Regions from separate parts of the Lysinibacillus sp. CD3-6 genome, predicted to be linked through region 3. Evidence: riboswitches for the same ligand, from Rfam matches in the RefSeq annotation. Region 3 holds a riboswitch; each other region holds the start of a gene.
The links. Region 3 has a riboswitch for lysine ahead of FH508_RS21000 (cysteine hydrolase family protein). Riboswitches for the same ligand answer to the same signal wherever they lie in the genome.
Positions count from the first base shown of each region.

Region 1: linked by a shared signal. The riboswitch ahead of FH508_RS12005 (transporter substrate-binding domain-containing protein) and the one ahead of FH508_RS21000 (cysteine hydrolase family protein) in region 3 are both predicted to bind lysine.
Region 2: linked by a shared signal. The riboswitch ahead of FH508_RS01200 (amino acid permease) and the one ahead of FH508_RS21000 (cysteine hydrolase family protein) in region 3 are both predicted to bind lysine.
Region 4: linked by a shared signal. The riboswitch ahead of FH508_RS17565 (aspartate kinase) and the one ahead of FH508_RS21000 (cysteine hydrolase family protein) in region 3 are both predicted to bind lysine.

Region 1 covers NZ_CP085880.1:2,481,398-2,483,606, forward strand. Annotated here, with positions in the region: gene FH508_RS12005 (transporter substrate-binding domain-containing protein) at 1-825, opposite strand, end outside; lysine riboswitch at 945-1,130, opposite strand; gene odhB (2-oxoglutarate dehydrogenase complex dihydrolipoyllysine-residue succinyltransferase) at 1,479-2,209, opposite strand, start outside.
Region 2 covers NZ_CP085880.1:246,754-248,962, forward strand. Annotated here, with positions in the region: gene FH508_RS01195 (CynX/NimT family MFS transporter) at 1-837, opposite strand, end outside; lysine riboswitch at 1,016-1,191, shown strand; gene FH508_RS01200 (amino acid permease) at 1,276-2,209, shown strand, end outside.
Region 3 covers NZ_CP085880.1:4,223,622-4,225,830, reverse strand. Annotated here, with positions in the region: gene FH508_RS21005 (MFS transporter) at 1-490, shown strand, start outside; lysine riboswitch at 786-970, shown strand; gene FH508_RS21000 (cysteine hydrolase family protein) at 1,124-1,840, shown strand; gene FH508_RS20995 (APC family permease) at 1,854-2,209, shown strand, end outside.
Region 4 covers NZ_CP085880.1:3,522,478-3,524,686, forward strand. Annotated here, with positions in the region: gene FH508_RS17565 (aspartate kinase) at 1-1,046, opposite strand, end outside; lysine riboswitch at 1,149-1,327, opposite strand; gene uvrC (excinuclease ABC subunit UvrC) at 1,456-2,209, opposite strand, start outside.

The sequences.
Region 1 (2,209 bases), 1.7 Mb from region 3:
AGCTTCTTCCATAATGTTTTGGCGATCATCTTCTGAAATACCTTTTAAAATTTCATTGATTTTCTCTAGACTCGCGTCACCTTTACGTAAACCTACTGCAATAGAAGTATTAGAAATATCTGTATCAAATCCTTCTTCAAATGATACAAATGTAAATTTATCATTAGCTGCTGCTGCTGAAATACCTTCTGGACGTTCAGCTACATAGCCATCAATTTTGCCAGCTTCTAAAGCTACACGCATTGCAGAGAAGTTTTCCATCGCTGTTTGCTTTTCTACACCTTTAATTTGATCGATAACATTATAGTTCGATGTATTTAGCTGAGATGTAACTTTTGCACCTGAGAAATCTTGAATTGATTTGGCATTTTCATACTTGCTACCTTTTTTAATAACCATTACGAAATCAGAAGTATAGTAGTTTTCAGTGAAATCAATTGTTTGTTTACGTTCTTCTGTTGGAGACATCCCTGCTACAATTGCATCAATTTTTTTGGATTGAAGCGCAGGTACTAAACCATCCCATTCCATTTTTACAACGACTAGTTTTTTGCCTAAACCATCAGCGATTTTTTTCGCCATTTGTACATCATAGCCGCCTGCAAACTCTGCATTATCAGCAATTTTTACTGCGCCGTTAGAATCATCTTGCTGTGTCCAGTTAAATGGTGGATAACCTGCTTCCATCCCAATGCGGAATTCTCCACCGCTTTCATCCTTTGCACCATCTCCTGTTGCTTTTTCATCCTTGTCACTAGTACCACAAGCCGCTAACAGGATTGCTGTCATTGCTGTTAACATAAATAACAACCATTTTCTTTTCATCTAAAACTCCCCTTTTCTGTAAAAAAAATAAAGCAACTGTACAAAAAAAGACCTAAGTTCTGAACTTAGGTCTTACCTTTTATTAACAGTTGCCCAAATCCTCACTATAATTTCCATGTTTCCGAGATAGCACAACCTAGTAAACTGGAATTATATTTACTAGGACAGTCCTGCACTTATTCACTGCAGACCCAGCATAAAAGTACGAGCTCCTTTTATACTTCGGCGATATTTCCTTCTCCATTACGTCTTCGCTTGCTTTAACTCAGCAATGGACTAATAAATACCGCGCCTCTACCTCACGAAAAACAAAAGTGAGGTTTGTTTATTTAATTGTTATATAGATATTACTATAAAGCTAGCATATTCGTCAAGATAGTTTTATCATTTTTCTGACTAATGACAAAATTAGCCTATAATCCTTCTTAAATCCATAAATTAAGTAGAATATCATTAAAAACGTTTGGCATTATTTCACAAATTTTTATTATTAAAAACAATAATTATAAACCATAAGAATCTATTTTTAAGTTCAACAAAGGCCCTTTAGACCTTGAAGTATTTTTTTCGAAAGTACATCTTAAATTAAACGGACTACAAAAAACCCTACAAAACAGTTCATTTTGTAGGGTTTTCGCATGTCATTTATGGAATTAAGAATTTAATAATAAATCTTCTGGATTTTCAAGTAACTCTTTAACAGTTTTAAGGAAGCCTACAGAATCTTTACCATCGATAATACGGTGGTCATAAGATAATGCTAAGTACATCATTGGGCGAATTTCTACTTCACCATTTACTTCTACTGGGCGTTTTTTAATTGAGTGCATTCCTAAAATAGCCGCTTGTGTACCGTTCATAATAGGTGTTGACATTAATGAACCGAATACACCGCCATTTGTAATTGTGAATGAACCGCCTTGAAGATCAGCTAAACCTAATTTTTTATCGCGTGCTTTTTTAGCTAGGTCAGCAATTGAATCCTCAATTTCAGCGAAGTTTTTACGGTCTGCATCACGAACAACTGGTACTACTAAACCTTCTTCAGTTGATACAGCTACACCAATATCAAAGAAGTTATTTAAGTGAATTTCATCGCCAACGATTTGAGCATTCACATAAGGGTATTTTTTAAGTGCTGCAACAACAGCTTTTGTGAAGAATGACATGAAACCAAGTTTAGAGCCTGTAGACTCAAAGAATTGATCTTTTTTACGAGAACGTAATGCCATAACATTAGTCATATCAACTTCATTGAATGTTGTAAGCATAGCAGTCGATTGCTTAACTTCTAATAGACGTTTAGCAATTGTTTGACGACGACGGCTCATTTTTTCAACTGTTACACGTGAATTATCTACAGCTACTGCTGCTTGTGGCGCTG
Region 2 (2,209 bases), 830 kb from region 3:
TTTACTAGCGATAATCGGTACAGCTAGAGCCATAGGTACTTGGGAAATTTGCATGATTGAAAACATCCAACCTGCACGATCTGCTGCTATTCCTTGGGCAATATAGATTTCAGGAATCCAAGCTGCAGTTGTATAAAATAATAACGATTGTAAACCCATTGCGCCAGTGACTGCCCAAGTAACTGGTGATTTCCACAGTGGTATACGAGTTTTCGTAGTAGCTACAGTTGGTTCAGGCTTATTAAATTTTAATTGAGGAATCCAAATTAAGATAGTCACGACGACAAGAGCTATAGCGATGGCAAGTGCACCTTGCCAGCCAAGAGATGCATTGGCTATAGGATAACTAATACCAGCGCCAATACCAGCCGTTAAGTTCATGGACATTGTGAAGAATGCCATTAGTAAACCAACATGATAAGGGAATTTTAATTTAAGTAACCCTGGGATGAGGACGTTACCAAATGAAATAGCTACACCTATTATCATTGTACCGAATACGAGTAACCCTGTTGTTCCAAGTGAGCGCAGTACAATCCCAAGTGCTAATAAAATGGTTGATAGAAAAAGAGTTAGTTCTAGTCCTAGTTTTCTTGCAACGATTGGGGCAATAGGTGACACTAGTGCGAATGCAAGCAATGGAATTGTTGTTAGAAAGCCTGCAAGTACGTTAGATATACCGAGATCCTCACGAATGAAGGAAATAATTGGTCCTACAACCGTTAATGGCATACGTAATGTCGAAGCAAGAAAAATTACACCGATAACTAATAAGAGCGTTGTGCCCTTCCAGTTAATCTTTCTGCTAGGATAAGTAGATTCTTCGTTAGTTGTCAAAATAAGTACCTCCCTGATAGAACAGTTATAATTCGAACCACTATAACACTTTATCACATTAATAAAAATAGTAGAATATTCATAAAATACAGAACATTAATCGTTTTATTGAAATGTCTTAGGTCGTATGTTAAACTAAGACACATCATAAATTTAATAATTATATGCCTCATGTTTGTATTGAGGTAGAGGTCGCGGTATTTATTAGTAAGCTAGTGGAGATGACAAGCATTGAAGATGTTAGCTGAAAGGAAATATTGCCGAAGTGTGAGGGGACTTGAAAACCTCATGCTGGGGCTGTCTCCGAAAGGAACAGAACTGTCACGTTGGACAACGTGTTGTGCTATCATTTTGAAGAAACAGAGGATTTACTTAGCCATCACAACGTTCATGTGATGGCATTTTTATTGCCTCTTATAAAAGGAAGGAAGCTTTAACGTGAGTGAAATAAAAGTTAATCAGCTCGGTCATAAAGCACCAGAGTTGAAAAAAGAATTAAAAAGCCGCCATATAACAATGATTTCGTTAGGTGGTACTATCGGAACTGGGCTATTTCTAGCCAGTGGTGGTGCTATAGCACAGGCTGGACCAGGTGGTGCACTTCTTGCTTATGCATTAATCGGCATTATGGTGTACTTTTTAATGACAAGCTTGGGTGAAATGGCAGCTTATATGCCGTCATCAGGTTCATTTAGTACGTATGCAACAAAATTTGTAGATCCAGCGCTTGGCTTTGCACTTGGCTGGAACTACTGGTATAACTGGGCGATTACAATTGCCGCTGAAATTGCAGCAGTTTCTCTTATAATGAAGTACTGGTTCCCAGACAGCTCTTCGGCACTATGGACAGTCATATTTATTGCGATCGTACTAACATTCAATTTACTTTCTGTAAAAAGCTATGGTGAAAGTGAATATTGGTTTGCCATGATAAAAGTTGCGACTGTTATTGTTTTCATTATCGTCAGTCTATTGATGATTTTTGGTATTTTAGGAGGACAAGCACCAGTCGGCTTTACGAATTTCTTTATAAGTGATGGTCCATTCCATGGTGGCTTCCTTGCTACATTCGGCATATTTCTAGCAGCAGGCTTCTCGTTCCAAGGGACAGAGCTATTAGGAATCACTGCTGGGGAAACTGATGATCCTGGTAAAAATATTCCGAAAGCGGTTAAGTCAGTCTTTTGGCGAATTATTTTATTTTACATTTTAGCCATTGCAGCAATTGGGATGTTAATTCCATTTACAGATGCTCGTTTATTATCTGAAGATATTGCTGTTTCACCATTCACACTAGTGTTTGACCGCTTAGGTATTGCCTTTGCTGCATCATTAATGAATGCCATTATATTAACAGCGATGTTGTCTGCAG
Region 3 (2,209 bases):
AATGCTGCAACAGTCGCAAGGCTTATCTGTTTCAAGCTCTGCGATATGGACAATTAGTACAGCTGTAGGCATGATTGTTGGTATGTTAACCTTTGGACTATTTTTAGACCGATTTGGCGCAAAGCGTGCCTTTGGTGTCTTCCTTATTGCCTCAGCATGCGCTGTATTCTTATACTCTTATGCTACTGGTAGTGTGAGTGTTCTAATCGGTGGCGCAATTGTTGGATTCTTCTCAAATGGCATGTTCGCTGGATATGGAGCGTTGATTGGTAGTCTATATCCCGTTCAAATTCGAAGTACGGCAACAAACACAATCTTTAACTTTGGTCGAGCGATAGGCGGTTTTTCACCTATCCTTGTCGGCTATATTTTACAAAGTTATGATATGAAAGTTGCGATGCTTTACTTAGCAGGCTTATATTGTATGTCCTTTATTGTTATGTTAATGCTCAAAAAAGAGAATATAGCGAATGTAAGCGAAACTATATAACATTGATTTAACCATCAATTAAAATGCCTTTGCGTTTTAATTGATGGTTTTTTATAAAATAGGAGTTGCTTTGAAGCTTTATCCATCCAGCTGAAATAGCAGGCACTCGGAAGAATAAATTGTTCGATTATTGTTATATTTATTTCAATTAATTATTGTATGAAAGCGTTTTATTTGTCATTTTTTTATAATAAGGCGCAGTAAATCTTATGAAACATAGTAAATTTATCGTTGACATAGAAAAAATGCAATAATATAATTATTTCAAACAATTAAATAAACCTCACTTTTCCGATAGTGAGGTAGAGGCGCGACAGTTAACAGTACCTAATGGAGTCCGAGAAGACGAAGAGATTAGGTAGAAGGAAATGTCGCCGAAGTGTATGGTGAGTTCTCGCCATCATATGCTGGGTCTGTAGCGAATAGCTGCAGGACTGTCTTCATAAACATAGCTGTTTATGAAGTTGTGCTATCTCTGTTTAGACAAACAGTGGGAATTTTAAATGGTCGATTCATTTTTAGTTTCTAAATGAGTAGATCATTTTTGTGTTAGACAGATTCTTTTGCACAAAGAATCTGTCTTTTTATTTATCTATAACATATCGGAAATAGAGGGAATTTGGAGGAATTATTATGGAAAATACATCAACATTATATTATGAATTTTTACCGACTGACGGTCAAAAAATAAACGTGAACCCAGATAAAACAGCATTACTAATCGTAGATATGCAACATCAGTTTATTAGCCGAGATGGATTAGATGCACAAGTTGCAAGAGAAAAGGGCATGTTTGAACAATGGGAATACTTCTTTAATCGTATCGACACTTTAACAATTCCGAACAATAAAAAACTTTTAGAGTTTTTCCGTACAAATAAATTAGAAGTAACATTTGGTCGTATTGCATGCCATCATAAAGATGGACGAGATCGTTCTCCAGTACAACGACGTCCAGGTTGGAACAATATTTTATTGCCTATCGGTGACCCAGGAGCGGAGATGGTGGAGGAGCTAAAGCCACTTGATGATGAAATTGTAGTCAATAAAACGACAGATAGCGTATTAAGTGGAACGAATTATGAATTTTTACTGCGCAATATGGGCATTGAAACAGTAGTTTGTACAGGTGTTGTAACTGACCAATGTGTTGCTTCAACCGTTCGCAGCTTAGCTGACGCAGGCTTTGAAGTTATTTTAGTTGAAGATGCATGTGCAGCAGCAACGCAACAGCTTCATGATGCAGAAATTATGATTATGAATCAAATTTATTGCCAAGTGATGAGCACTGATGAAGTAATTGATTTAGTAACGGAAGAACTAGCAAAAAGCAACCCAGTGAATGTGTGAGAGGAAATAGACTATGAGTCAAACAGCCAATAATCATACACCACAGTTAAAGCGTGTTTTAACATTAAAAGATTTAGTCATATATGGTATTGCTTTTATGACACCGATTGCGCCAGCTTATATTTATGGCTTTGCAGCAGAGTCTACAGGCGGCATGTTGCCATTAGCCTACTTGATTGCGATGGTTGCCATGATGTTTTCTGCCTATAGTTACGGTCGAATGGCTGCTGTTTTTCCAAATGGAGGGTCCACTTATACATATACGCAACGTGCAATTAATCCGCATTTAGGTTTTTTTGCAGGGTGGGCAATGTTTATGGACTATGTTTTAGTGCCCCTCATTGTATTTATGGTAGGTGCTTCATATGC
Region 4 (2,209 bases), 700 kb from region 3:
ATGCCTGATCCAATAATCGAAACTTTCGCTAGTCCAATTTCAAAATCTGCAAAGCTAAAACCAAGTGATAATTTACTATCCTCTAGTACACGTAAAGCATCAGCAAACTCTTCTTTTAAAATGGTAAATGATACAGATGGTCTCACACCTTCAATAATAGCTTGCACAATAATATCAACATTAATGCGATTCTCTGCTAGGATAGCAAACATATCTGCTAACGATGCAGTAGAGTATGTATCATAACCGATAGTTAGGCGAATGATATCAGACTCATAAGCAACACCACGTACGATTAAATTTTTCTCCATTTCAACTTCCTCCTTCAATAAAGTACCTGCTGTATCTTCTACACTTGAACGAATAATGACAGGCATTTGAAACTTTTTAGCAAGCTCCACTGCCCGTGGATGTAAAATATGTGAACCTAAATGGGACAGTTCAAGCATTTCATCATATGAAATCTCCTTTAGCTTTCTTGCTTTTTTTATAAACCTAGGATCTGCTGTATAAACACCATCTACATTTGTATAAATGTCCACACGTTCCGCTTCTAATGCAGCTGCAATGGCTACTGCCGTTGTTTCGGCTCCACCTTTACCAAGCGTTGTAATATTATTTGCATTAGAAATGCCCTGCTCTCCCGCAACAACGACAATTTGACCTTGTATCAAATGTTCTTTCATACGGCACACATCGATATGGTCGATACGTGCATGAAAATGTTTCCCATCTGTTTGCACACCAGCCTGCCAGCCAGTCAAAGATACTGCATCATAGCCCGCCTCCTGTAAAGCAATTGCAAAAAGGGCACTTGCGAGTTGTGAACTCGTCGAAAGTAGTACATCCATTTCACGTTTAGAAGCATCGTCTGATATACCACGTACCATCTTTGCTAAGTCTTTTGCTGTGCGTCCCATCGCAGCTGTCACTACTACAACATCATAGCCAAGCTCTTTTTTGGCTATCGCTATTTTTGCGACCTCTTGAATTTGCTCGGTTGAAGCGATTGCTGGTCCGCCAAACTTTAATACAATACTCGCCATTATTATCATTCTCCTTTTATCGATTCGTCTCTAGAACAGCAAAAAGGCAGCCTTCACATAACGTGAAAGCTGCCTGCAACATGTACAATAAAAAGCTTGCGCATGTGTGATAGCTCTCCGAAACGTCAAGATTCGACAGTCTTACATCTATTAAATGCAAAACCAGCAAAGTATCGGAAACAACGATACTTCACTTCGGCAAGCTCCCCTTTCACACACCATCATTGGATTTGTCCATCCTTCAATGTGCTACTATTGAATCTTGCACCTCTATCATCACTTAAAATAGTGAAATTATTCATTTTTACCTTTATGAAAATATATGCTCTGCCCACATATTCTTCATCTAAAGTGTAATAGAACATATCAGTTTTTCACTGCTTTGTTCTATCACAACCTTAGCACATGTCTAATCCTTTGACAACGTCTGTTGCTGAAAATAATTGTAAATGCTGTTCGCTAAGTTCGCAGGTATTCCCGCTTCTTGAAGTGCAAGCTCACTTGCTTCACGAATCTTTTTAACTGAACCAAAGTGCTTCAATAATTGTTGCTTGCGTTTTGGCCCAACACCTTCAATGCCATCGAGAACAGATTGAATAGCATTTTTCTCATGCTGTTGGCGTAAAAATGTAATCGCAAAACGGTGTACCTCGTCCTGAATACGCTGAAGTAAATAAAACCCGTCACTTGTCCGCTTTAATGCAATGACCTCAGGTGGATCACCAAATAAAAGCTGGGATGTATTATGTTTTTCATCTTTTGCTAAGCCAGCAATTGGGATAACAAGTCCAAGCTCGTCCTCTAACACTTCTCGCGCGACTTCCATCTGTCCTTTACCACCATCTATTAGAACTAAATCAGGCAATGGCAAGCCTTCTTTTAATACTCTTGTGTAACGGCGACGTATCACTTCTTGCATTGCTCCATAATCATCATGTTTTGCGGCAGTGCGTGTTTTATATTTACGATATTCCTTCTTAGCAGGCTTACCATCAATAAATACAACCATTGCTGATACCGCATCAGCACCATGCATATGACTATTATCAAAAGCTTCAATGCGGAGAGGTGCTGAAATTCCCATCGCTTCCCCGAGTGCCTCGCAAGCACCTATTGTACGCTCTTCCTGTCGCTCAATTAGCTGGAATTTCGCCGCCACTGCA